3 regions of the Bacillus sp. THAF10 genome follow, and region 2 is predicted to be linked to each of the others. Evidence: riboswitches for the same ligand, from Rfam matches in the RefSeq annotation. Region 2 holds a riboswitch; each other region holds the start of a gene.

Region 1 (4,259 bases), 210 kb from region 2:
TGTCTTTAATATCATCAATAGTTGCAGATGTTGTTTCCACACCATCTTTTAACGTGATAAGTCCTTTTTCCTCAAGCATACTAAGAATTCTGCCATGGTCGGCAACAGAGTTACTCATCAGAATTTCCGCACCTTCTGGGAGATCCTCAAGGCTGTCATATTTCTTTGAATACACACCAATTGGCTCTATGTGAACGCCGCCTACACTTACAAAATCGTAGTCATTTTCTTCAATTTGCGATTTTAAATATGGCTCGTGTTGGAAAAAGTTTGCGTCAATATCCCCATCACGAAGTGTTTGATTTGGAATAACATAATCGGTAAATGTTTGGATATCCAGTTCGATTCCTTTTTCTTCAAGTAACGGTTTTGCTTCTTCAAGAATTTCTGCGTGAGGTACATTAGATGCACCAATCACTAATTTTCCTTCTTCTATCTTGGAGCCACCTTCTTTTTCCCCATTTCCACATGCAGCAAGAACCAATATTAATAATGAGACTGCAAAAAGACTTATTACCTTTTTCATCTGTACATCCCTCTTTCTGTTAACGTTTGTCTAATTTGTTTGTTATTAAATCACCAATGTATTGGATGATAAATACGATAATTAAAATAATGACGGTACATACTAATGTTACTTCCCAATTATTACGTTGGAATCCATCCAAGAAGGCCAGGTTTCCAAGTCCACCTGCTCCAATAATGCCTGCCATCGCAGTGTAACTGACAATCGCGATAGCTGTAACTGTGATCCCCGAAACTAAAGCTGGCATCGATTCCGGAAGTAATACTTTCCAAATGATTTCTGTAGTCTTTGCCCCCATGGAACGAGCTGCTTCGATGACACCTTTATCTATTTCACGTAAAGCAATCTCTACCATCCTTGCATAGAAAGGTGCTGCACCAATTATCAAAGCTGGCAGCGCTGCATTAGCCCCAATAATCGTACCCATAATCGTTCTTGTGAATGGAATCAATAAGAAGATTAAAATTACAAAGGGAATAGAACGAAATATATTAACAAAAGCAGCGACCAAACCATTGATGAAACGATTTTGCCATATGTTTCCTTTAGCCGTCAAAAAAAGCAGTAAGCCAAGGACGATTCCTAAAACAAACGTAGCGACAACAGAGATACTGCTCATATAAAGCGTTTCAACGGTAGCATCCCACATCTTGTCCCAATTTACCCGCTCAAGCATGTGTGATCACCTCCAACTCCACTTGCTGCTCTTTAATAAAATCAAGGGCACGTTCAAGCTCTTCCTGCTCACCATCTAAATGAACAAATAAAGAACCATATGCTCCATTTTGCGTTTGTGATATTTTCCCTTGCACAATGTTTACTTCTATAGGAAACTTACGTATCAAATTTGTGATTAACGGCTGTTCGGCAGAAGTCCCAACAAAGGTTAATTGAATCACTTGCCCACGTGGATATTCTGCTAATAAATGCTCGATGGTTTCTTGTGTTTCTTCAGGCTCTGTTACCTGTTTGACAAAACGTTTCGTAATATCCTGTTCTGGTTTTCGGAATACGTGAAGAACATCCCCTTGCTCAACAACCTTTCCATTTTCCATCACTGCTACACGATGACAAATTTTTCGAATAACATGCATTTCGTGAGTGATTAACACAATCGTTAAGGACAATCGTTTATTGATGTCCACAAGCAGCTCTAAAATAGAATCTGTTGTTTGTGGATCTAAGGCAGAAGTTGCTTCATCACATAAGAGAACTTTCGGATTGTTCGCTAGTGCTCTGGCAATTCCAACCCGCTGTTTTTGCCCTCCACTTAACTGAGATGGATAAGAATCTCCTCTACCTTCTAAACCAACGAGTTTAATTAATTCATCCACTCTTCGATTTCGTTCCGAACGTCCTACACCTGCAATCTCTAAGGGAAAGGCGATGTTTTCTTTTACTGTTCTCGACCATAATAGGTTAAAGTGTTGAAAAATCATGCTGATTTCTTGGCGTGCCTTACGAAGCTCAGGGCCTTTAATTTTCCCGAAATTTCTTCCAGCAACATCGACTACACCATCAGTTGGCGTTTCTAATCCATTTAACATTCTAATCAAGGTACTTTTTCCTGCTCCACTATATCCAATGATTCCGTAGATTTCTCCTTGATTAATGGATAGATCTATATTATCAACGGCTGTAACGGGACCGTTTCTAGTTTTAAAAACCTTTGTAACTCCTTGAAGTGATATCAAAACCTACACCTGCTTTCTCATAGTCCTCTAGTTAGCGTACCCCAAACTAAAAAATCCCTTCTGCCAAATGAGCAGAAAGGATTATATGTAAAGGGTCCTTCCTCTCATCTGCCAAAGCAATTAATAACGCTTTGTGTGACTTGGCACCATTTCAACAATTACTTGTTGACGGTTGCCGGGTTTCATCGGGCACGTCCCTCCACCACTCTCGATAAGAGATAAAATATAAAGTTTGGGTAATTTGAATTAACGATTGCTATCGTATCATGGTGATAATTAGACTGTCAACTAAAAACTTTCTATAAAACATTTAGTGCTTTTTCCTCTATTTTAAATTTGAATTTTTCGTGGCTAATAATTTCTCCATCACACTGAAGTACCATTTTACCTGTTTGTTTAAGACACACTTTCTGTCCCCTCGTCATACTAACATGACGATGTTTTACATGTGCTCCTTTAATTACTAGGGGAAATACAAACAAAAGCTCAAAGCGACTGATCCCAGAAACTACACACATATCCAGCTTTCCATCGCGGGCATCCGCTTCTGGACATATTTTTAACCCGCCCCCATAATAAGGCAGGTTCGCCATGGCAATGAGCCATACATCTTTATAAATCCTTTCATTGCCGTCTATGTTAACTACAACATCAGAAGGTTGATAGGTAAATAGAACTTTAAAAATATTTACGATATATGCTAAACTTCCAAGGCGAATTTTATTTAAGAAGCTTTTTGATGAGGATGCATTTGTTACCTCTGCTACCTTTCCATCAAACCCCATCCCAGCTATGGATAGAAAATATCTATCTCCAGCCTTCCCAATATCTATCTTTTTAGCTTCAAAGGTAAGGATGCGCTCTAATGCTTTATGAGGTGCAAAGGGAATGTTCATACTTCTTGCATAATCATTTCCCGATCCTGATGGAATTACGCCCAGAGGAATATTTTTATATACTAAACCATTTATGACCTCATGAATCGTTCCATCTCCGCCAATTACCACAACAGCTGAAACCTCTTTTTTTAGTTTTCCAATGATTTCCTTAGCATGTCCTTGCTTTTCTGTATATTCTACAAGAAAATCTACCCTTTTTTCTTTCATTAACTTCTCTATTTTTGTCCAAACCTTAAGACCTCTTCCATTACCTGAGATCTTGTTGACAATAAAAAAATACAAAAAACCCACCGCCTATTTTCTCTTTTTCTACCCTTTATATTCTCTATAAGCAGTAGGTTATCCTTTTTAGCTCACGCCTTTTTGCACTGGCTTGTTTACTAAGGTAAACAATGAATCCATCAGCAGATATTGTCTAAACGACCCCTTAAACTGGAGACTCTTGAGATCCCTCATCTTAGTTCCGTTAAGCATTTTCACGACCTCTTCCCGCGATCCTTCAATACTAACGTCAATGGAGACTGGCTTTATTTCTAGCTGTAATTGGTTTTTGGTAACAGAAAAAATGAACTTCTCTCCATCTACAATCAGGCAGCAGCAGACATTGTAATACGGTAAAATTTCCATTAAATGCGATTTTGCCATCGCTCTTTTTAGAAACATTTCCAGAATTTCTTTTACCACACCAACCACCCCCTTTATAAGAAATATTCCTCTTCGCAAAAGAAAAACCCTTTAAAATAACAAGAACAATTACCGATAATTTCCGATAATTGTTCTTCATTTCCCAAGAAATATGTCAGTCTATGATGTCTTAACAACGGCTTTTGCTATACTTACCGTCGATTTTTCCCTAAACATCAAATAAAAGAAGATAGAGCTTGTCAAATAAAGAACAGCTGTAATGGAGAAAACAATCGAATATCCCCAATATTCCCCATAAACTAAGACAATGCCCATTGAAACCGGCCCCATACTTGCCCAACCTAGTGAAAACACCATTTGATTCATGGAATTAGCAAAACCTTTTAAAGAGTTATCCACTTTGTCCATCATCATGGAGGAAATGATTGGATTGGCCGCATTCATTAAGGCTTGCCTAAATAAAAAGCCAAGTGCAGCTAGCCAAAAAACTTGAGT
Region 2 (4,259 bases):
GTATTTTCAGTTAAGGTAGAGTTATCATAATCAGCGAGACGAGATTGACCGTCAATGACCACATTTTCTAAAACAGATCCAAAGCGGATGGCATCGAAAATTTGTGGTTCTTTTTCACGAGTTAACCCGATGCATTTTGCATAGCAGCCACCCTCGATATTAAACACACCAGTGTTTGACCATCCGTGCTCATCGTCTCCAATAAGCTTACGGTTAGGGTCAGCGGATAAGGTTGTTTTACCAGTACCGGATAAACCGAAGAATAGGGCGACATCACCTTCACGACCAACATTTGCAGAACAGTGCATTGGCATGATGCCGTTTTCAGGTAGTAAGTAGTTCATTACAGAGAAAATGGACTTTTTCATTTCTCCTGCATACTCTGTACCACCGATCAGGACAATACGCTTGCTGAAGGAAATGATAATGAAAGCTTCAGAGTTAGTACCATCTACAGCTGGGTCTGCTTTAAAATTTGGGGCAGAAATGACGCTGAATGCGGTTTCATGTTTTGCCAGCTGTTCTTCATCTGGACGAATGAACAATTGTTGTGCGAAAAGGTTGTGCCATGCAAATTCATTGATAACTTGGATTGGTAATTGATACTTCTCATCTGCACCAGCGAAGCCTTTGAAGACAAAAATTTCATCCTTTTGTTCTAAGTATGAAAGTACTTTATGATATAAAGCGTCAAAAACTTCTTCAGAAATAGGAGTATTTACACTACCCCAGTCAATTTTTTCTTTACTGATTGCTTCTTCCACAATAAACTTATCTTTAGGGGAGCGACCCGTGTATTTGCCAGTCGTTGCCACGACAGCACCAGTTGATGTTAAGCTGCCTTCGTTTCGGCTTAAGACTTTCTCCACTAATTGAGGAACAGACAGCTGTACCTGAACATTGCTTCCGTAAACTAATTTTGTCAACCCATTATCGATACCAACCGTTTTCATCATGGATAACTCTCCTTCAATTTATATATTAAATTAGTTGTTTTTCTTATCTGTTAAAAAGTATAACACATTTAACTTAATAGTCCATACTAATTAGGTTATTTTATGAAAATAAATCGTAAATCGTTAACATTTTGTGAAAAAAAGGCTTATTCAACGGTAATGTAACCGCTTTATTTCATTTGTTCTACAAGCAGAGTAACATGTTTTCATAGTGTTGGCGAATCTAAAGAAACACTAATGGAAGGCATGTATTTTTTTCCTGTAATTCCTTGTCGAATTCTTTGTCTTTTTTGTTGACATAGAAGGTTTTCCTACGATAATATAAAACCTTGAACGGATACTCTTATTCCGAGCTGGTGGAGGGGCAGGCCCTATGAAACCCAGCAACCTGCTCAAAGGATGAGCGAGCGCGAAATAGCACGCCGCTATGATTTTTAGACCAAGTATGGTCGCTTGAGAAAAGGTGCTAAACCTGAGCAAGGCACAGACCTTGACCGATAAGAGTGAAAGGCTGATTCTCGAACTTAAACCTTTCCTCAAATTTTGTGGGAAGGTTTTTTCTATTTTTACACAAGCTAACAACGTACATCACATAGGAACTGAGATCCGTATCAACTATAACAATTGTACGTGAAGAGGGGTAAGCTGCTTTTCATCTACAAAAGGAGGAACTTTTTTTAATGACTAAGCAACGTCGTTTATTTACTTCTGAGTCCGTAACGGAAGGACATCCGGATAAAATTTGTGACCAAATTTCTGATTCTATTCTAGATGCTATCCTGACAAATGATCCAAACGCACGTGTGGCGTGTGAAACATCTGTCACAACAGGATTGGTATTAGTTGCTGGAGAAATTACAACTTCTACTTATGTAGATATCCCAAAAATCGTACGTGAAACCATTCAAGGTATTGGTTACACGCGTGCAAAATATGGTTTTGATGCAGAAACTTGTGCAGTTTTAACTTCCATTGATGAGCAATCTGCAGATATCGCAATGGGTGTTGACCAAGCGTTAGAAGCGCGTGAAGGCCAAATGACTGATGCGGAAATCGAAGCAATCGGTGCTGGTGACCAAGGTTTAATGTTCGGATTTGCGTGCAATGAAACAAAAGAATTAATGCCGCTTCCAATCTCTCTTGCTCACAAGCTATCTCGTCGTTTAACAGAAGTAAGAAAAGATGATGTTCTTCCTTACTTACGTCCTGATGGAAAAACGCAAGTAACGGTAGAGTATGATGAAAACGATAAGCCTGTTCGCATCGACACCATCGTTATTTCTACGCAACACCACCCAGAGGTTTCTCTAGACCGTATTCAACGCAACATTAAAGAGTACGTGATTAAGCCTGTCGTACCTGCTGAGTTAATTGATGAGAACACAAAATACTTCATTAACCCAACTGGCCGTTTCGTAATTGGTGGACCTCAAGGGGACGCTGGTTTAACAGGACGTAAAATCATCGTTGATACGTACGGTGGATATGCTCGTCACGGTGGGGGAGCATTCTCTGGTAAGGATGCAACAAAAGTGGACCGCTCTGGTGCTTACGCTGCTCGTTATGTAGCGAAAAACATTGTAGCAAGCGGATTAGCTGACAAATGTGAAGTTCAATTAGCATACGCAATTGGTGTAGCACAACCAGTTTCCATTGCCGTTGATACATTTGGAACTGGCAAAGTTTCTGAAGAGAAGCTAGTGGAGCTTGTACGTAATAACTTCGACCTTCGTCCAGCTGGAATCATCAAAATGCTAGACCTTCGTCGTCCTATCTACAAGCAAACAGCTGCTTACGGACATTTTGGCCGTAACGATCTTGACCTTCCTTGGGAGCAAACAGACAAAGCTGACACACTGAAAGAGCAAGCAAACGCATAATATAGAAAAAACCCCGCTGTGTTGGCGGGGTTTTTTCTATAGGATGTATTCGTAAATTTTGTTGCTGTTGCGTATAGATATGACATCCGTAATCAACGTTGCTATCGTGCTCTTTTCGTGGAGGGAGATTTAAACATGTGGCAATATTTCTTCGAATAAAGAAGGAAAAACAACAATCTTCTAGAAAAGAGCCTTTCTATATTACTTCTTCAAGCTTTTGATAAATTTGTTCCTGCTGAGCTACCATAGATTCCAGCTCTTGCTGTAAATGCTGCAGAGTTTCTAAATCCTGTTCCACACTCATCTTTTCCTCAATTAGCAGAATGTCATGTTCTATCTTCTCTAATTGTTGCTCCAAGCATTCTAATGAAGGCTCTGGAGTTATTTTTCGTTTTGGAGAAACACTGATTTTCTTTTTACGTTCTTGTCGCTCAGTCACTATAAGGGAGAGTTTTTCCTCCCGTTTTTGCTTCGCATACTGATAATTTCCTTCGTAGATAGTTAGCTTACCTTCCTCTAGCCAGCATGTTTTTTCGAAGAATTTATTTAAAAAATACCTGTCATGAGAAACAGCAAGGATGGTACCATCAAAGTCCTCCAAAGCATCTTCAAGTACTTCCCTTGAATCGATATCCAGATGGTTGGTGGGTTCATCTAATATCAACAGGTTTATGTCTTGATGCATCAGTTGTGCCAGTCGAAGTCTCATTTTTTCCCCACCACTCAAATTTTCTACCTTTTTAAATACAGCACTTCCATAAAACAAAAATTTGGCCAGCACATGTCTTGCTTGTTCTAGTGTGATAGAAATGTCTTCCCTAAATGCCTCGATTAGCGTTTGATTAGGGTTATCTTCATACACATGCTGAGACAGATAACCAATTTTCACGTTGCTACCAAGTTGAACATGACCACTGTCTGAGGGAAGGTCACCGAGCATTATTTTTAGAAGCGTGGATTTTCCAGAGCCGTTTTGCCCAATTATTGCCGCTCTTTCTTGAAAATAAATGGCAAGATTAATTTCTTGAAACAGCCTTTTATTGCCAAATGATTTCCCCACTCTTTCTAGAACAACCACGTCCTTGCCGCTACGATCGCCTCCATCAAACTGAAGTCCCATTGTTTTCTTTTCCAGTGTAGGGCGCTTAAGCTTTTCTATCCTATCTAATGCCTTTTCCATGCTTTTGGCACGACGGTGCATGGCGGCGTTTGGCGGGTTGCTTTGATTGGCCCATTCTTTTAATCTTTTAATCGCTTCTTTCATCTTTTTGATTTTTTTCTGTTGTTCTTGATAGGCGGCAAACTCCAGTAGTAAACGTTCTTCTTTTTCCTTAACAAAACCAGAGTAGTTTGTGTGATATACATGTACTTCACCATCGTCTAAATCCAATATCTTTGTGGCAACTTCGTCAAGAAAATATCG
Region 3 (4,259 bases), 780 kb from region 2:
GCTATTGCGTATAGTTAAGCGACACGAGATGAACGCTGCTGTCATGCTCTTTTTGTAGAGGCAGTTTTAAATAAGTGTCCATTTTTTCTTCGCTTACCGATTGGAAAAAGTCTTAAAGCTGCCTTTTACCTTATATTTAGCACCAACCTTTTAGAAAAGAGCTTAATAAAAAAACCTATACATGGCAGCAAATTCCTAGTACACTATTGTCGTACTTTTAACTGAAGGTTGGTTACGTAAACTACTTGCTACTGCTTATAGGTAATGCACGCGAGATCAAAGTCGCTTTCGTTTTCTTATCGTTGACGAAAATTTAAACACGTGGCAATTTTTCTTCTCATAAAGATTGGAAAAGTCTTAAAGCGAACTTTTTCCAGGTTTATAGCACCAACCTTTTAGGAAAGAGACTACCTGAAAAAAAGGAGAATTTAATATATATGAAATGGATTATTAGTGTTATTTTAGGAAGCTTGCTTGTTTTAGTTGCTTGTTCTGATGATACGTTAAAAACAGAATCAGAACCCGCTACCTCCACAAGTGAAAAGGAAAATGGGGAAGATCATATCAATTACTTAATGAACCTGCAGATGGAAATGATCTCAGTCGTGAGAAAGCATGTAAAAACGGTTTCCGCTTATGAGGTATCTCAAGGGGAGACTGGTGACCGAGATGAAGCAGTACAAGCAAGTAATCGCATTGCAAACGAATTAAGGGGAATTGAAGTTCCTGCCGAAATTAATTCTGCACTTCAAACGGATATGAAGGATTCGATTGAGCTTTTGGCGCTTTATTTTGAGGAACGTGCTGCGGCGATTAGCTCAGGTGAAGACAAAGCAGATATGGAAGCTGCATTAGGTGAATTTCATGAAAAAATTGGTGCCACGTTTGAAAGCGTCGGCCTCCTCGCTCCTAATTTTGGAAAAGATCTTTATTAAAAAGACACTTTTCGATAAAAATTATTGGAGGCTGGGACAAAAGTGTTTTAGCCTAAGTAAAAACCGAACTGATTTGAGTATTTGATCAAATCAGTTCGGTTTTTTTTAGTATTAAAATATGCTTTTACTCTTTAGACGACACCAGCGGTTGATTGGAGAGCAAGACGTAGACTCCTGCTTAAAGAAGTGGCCAATGTGAGACCCCGCAGGCGATGCCGAGGAGGCTCACGGGTCACCCGCGGAAAGCGAAGTCTTGCACGGAAATCAATAGCGGTATTTAATGTCGGCATTACTATTGTTCGTCTTTTTGTTTGTGTTTTTAAGTTTTGTCCCAGCCTTTTTTTATGTTAAGGAAATTGTGGATAGGGGGAATATCCGCAGAAATGGGAGTTTATCCTTCAAAACGAAGGACTTATCCGCAAAAAAACAAATTTCAGCAAAGTTGCCCTACCATGAATAGTCCAATGTGTTATTTAGGCACACGAAAGACTTGTCGAAACCCTAGTTTCGTGATAGGATTAATTTAAATTAATTTAATAGTAAGACTTCTTATCGAGAGAGGTGGAGGGACTGGCCCTGTGAAACCCGGCAACCACACGTATGTGTAGGTGCTAAATCCAGCAAGACAAACGTTCTTGAGAGATAAGCAGATGTGACGGTTTTATACTCAAACTTCTTCTTATCGGAGAAGTTTTTTGTTTGTCAAAAAGACAATGCAGAAGGGGCGAAGAGCGATGAGGTTTGGGTTTTGGCTGCCGATATTTGGTGGGTGGCTACGGAATGTGGAGGATGAGCAAATGCCTCCCACGTTTGAGTATGCAAAGAAAGTGATACAGCAAGCGGAAAAGCTTGGCTATGATACGACGCTGATTGCTGAATTGTTTTTAAATGATATTAAAGGACCTGAGGAAGATATGCTGGAGGCTTGGTCGACGGCAGCTGCGCTTGCTGCAGTGACGGAAAAAATGGAAATTATGACTGCGATTCGTCCCGGCTTTCATAACCCTGCCATAGCTGCAAAGGCAGCGGCAAATATCGACCACATTAGTAATGGACGTTTCACCCTCAATGTTGTGTCAGCGTGGTGGGAAGAGGAAGCTCGTCAATATGGGGCGATTTTTACCGAGCATGATGAACGCTATGATCGCACAAAAGAATTTATTGATGTGTTAAAGGGCCTGTGGACGGAGGATTCCTTTAGCTACGAAGGACAATTTTATCAGCTCAAGGACACCAAGCTATTTCCAAAGCCTGTGCAACGGCCAAATCCGATTCTTTATGCTGGTGGAGAAAGTCCAAAGGGCAAGGAGGTTATCACGTCGCATTGTGATGCCTATGTGATGCATGGCGGCACAGCGGAAGAGGTCTCTGTAAAAATCACTGAGATGAAATCTAGAAGAGAACAAGCGAATATGCTCCCTTTTCAATCCTTTGGTATGGCGGCTTATGTGATTTGCCGTGACACGGAGGAAGAAGCGCAAGAGGAGCTAGCCAGAATTACGCATGTAAAAGAATCAGCTGCCTACGCGGGCTTCAAAGATTTCACAAGTAAATCCCAGCTGGAGCAACAAATACAGCTTCAGGATTATTCGGTATCAAACCGTGGACTGCGACCAAATTTAGTCGGTACACCAGAACAAATTGCTGCAAGAATAAAAGAATACGAGACTGTAGGCGTTGATTTGCTCTTGCTTCAATTTTCCCCACAGCTGGAGGAAATGGAGCGCTTTGCGAACCAAGTGATGCCCCTTGTTAACAAAAAATAGAATGATTGAAACAACTTATGCAGAAATTGGAGGCGGACACCGTGAAGAAGATTTATATTATTCATGAAAATAGAGAATGGACCACTCACCTTACCAATCGCTTGGAGGAGCTTGGACTACCCTATGAAGAGTGGCATTTGAATGAGGGGATCGTGCCTTTGACAGAGGCACCACCAGAAGGGATTTTTTATAACCGGATGAGTGCTTCCTCGCACACGAGAAACCATCGTTTTGCTCCGGAACTGACTGGTGCGGTATTAAGCTGGTTGGAATTCCATGATAGAAAAGTTTGGAATGGCAGCAGGGCACTACAATTAGAATTAAGTAAAGTGAATCAATATACTGCACTTGAAAAAGCTGGGGTGAAAACACCGAAAACGATTGCGGCAGTTGGAAAGGAAAACATTCTAGATGCGGCAAAGAGAATTGGCACAACCTCCTTTATCACGAAGCATAATCGCGCAGGAAAAGGGCTTGGGGTGCAATTATTCCATTCCACAGCTGCCTTAGAAGAATACCTTCAAGGTCCGAATTTTGAAGAGCCTGTGGACGGGATTACCCTCATTCAGGAATACATCGAGGCCCCAGAGCCGTATATCACGCGCTGTGAGTTTATTGGTGGGAAATTTGTCTATGCAGTACAGGTGGATACGTCTGAAGGCTTTGAGCTGTGCCCAGCAGATGCTTGCCAAATCGGAGATCTCTTTTGCCCAGTTGGAGAAGAGGTCGAGGAAAAACCAAAGTTCCAAATTATTGATCGCTTTAACGATCCAATCCTTGAAAAATATGAACAGTTTTTGCAAGACAATGACATCCAAGTGGCGGGCATTGAATTTATCCGTAACAAAAACGGTGAGATTTTCACCTATGACGTGAACACCAACACAAACTACAATGCAGATGCAGAAAAAGCTGCCGGAAGATTCGGTATGCTCGAGCTTGCGACACTGTTAGGTCACGAGCTAGTAAAGGTTAGCGAAAAAACGCTACACCCTCAAAAGTAAACAAAAAAGCCTGCGACGTCTTGTGGAACGTCCAGGCTTTTTTATGTTTAAAAGAAGAATAAATGTGCCATTAATGCGATAACTGGCAGCGTGATGAGGGTACGTAAAATAAAGATAACAAAAAGCTCCCATAGTGATACAGGTACTTTCGATCCTAAAATAACCCCACCTACCTCAGAAAGATAAATAAGCTGAGTGACGGACACTGCTGCAATTACAAAGCGTGTCAGTTCACTTGGAATGTCTGTTGCCAGTACAGATGGCAGGAACATATCCGCAAAACCAACAATCATCGATTCAGATGCTAATTGGGCATCTGGTATTTGTAGAAGCTGTAATAGAGGAATAAACGGCATCCCAAGCCATGTGAATAGCGGAGTGAATTCCGCTAAAATTAATGCGATAGTTCCAAATGCCATCACGATTGGCGCTACACCCATCCACATATCAAGGACGTTGCGGAAGCCATCACGGAAGAACGCTCCAACACTTTTATTTTGAGAAGCGCGTTCTACCGCTTGTTTATACCCCCATTTTAGTGGAGAGTAGCCAGA

Evidence for each region. A riboswitch is a leader RNA that binds a small molecule or an ion and turns the genes downstream of it on or off. The one in region 2 is predicted to bind S-adenosylmethionine.
Region 1: linked by a shared signal. The riboswitch ahead of FIU87_RS17285 (methionine ABC transporter ATP-binding protein) and the one ahead of metK (methionine adenosyltransferase) in region 2 are both predicted to bind S-adenosylmethionine.
Region 3: linked by a shared signal. The riboswitch ahead of FIU87_RS19915 (LLM class flavin-dependent oxidoreductase) and the one ahead of metK (methionine adenosyltransferase) in region 2 are both predicted to bind S-adenosylmethionine.

Annotation. Positions count from the first base shown of each region.
Region 1 is NZ_CP045403.1:3,335,985-3,340,243, forward strand. It holds gene FIU87_RS17275 (MetQ/NlpA family ABC transporter substrate-binding protein) at 1-526, opposite strand, end outside; gene FIU87_RS17280 (methionine ABC transporter permease) at 546-1,202, opposite strand; gene FIU87_RS17285 (methionine ABC transporter ATP-binding protein) at 1,195-2,220, opposite strand; SAM riboswitch class I at 2,322-2,438, opposite strand; gene FIU87_RS17290 (diacylglycerol/lipid kinase family protein) at 2,520-3,410, opposite strand; gene FIU87_RS17295 (hypothetical protein) at 3,468-3,803, opposite strand; gene FIU87_RS17300 (MFS transporter) at 3,924-4,259, opposite strand, start outside.
Region 2 is NZ_CP045403.1:3,126,224-3,130,482, reverse strand. It holds gene pckA (phosphoenolpyruvate carboxykinase (ATP)) at 1-953, opposite strand, end outside; SAM riboswitch class I at 1,297-1,460, shown strand; gene metK (methionine adenosyltransferase) at 1,637-2,836, shown strand; gene abc-f (ribosomal protection-like ABC-F family protein) at 3,033-4,259, opposite strand, start outside.
Region 3 is NZ_CP045403.1:3,901,588-3,905,846, reverse strand. It holds gene FIU87_RS19920 (hypothetical protein) at 438-935, shown strand; SAM riboswitch class I at 1,482-1,584, shown strand; gene FIU87_RS19915 (LLM class flavin-dependent oxidoreductase) at 1,670-2,701, shown strand; gene FIU87_RS19910 (ATP-grasp domain-containing protein) at 2,743-3,705, shown strand; gene FIU87_RS19905 (YjiH family protein) at 3,753-4,259, opposite strand, start outside.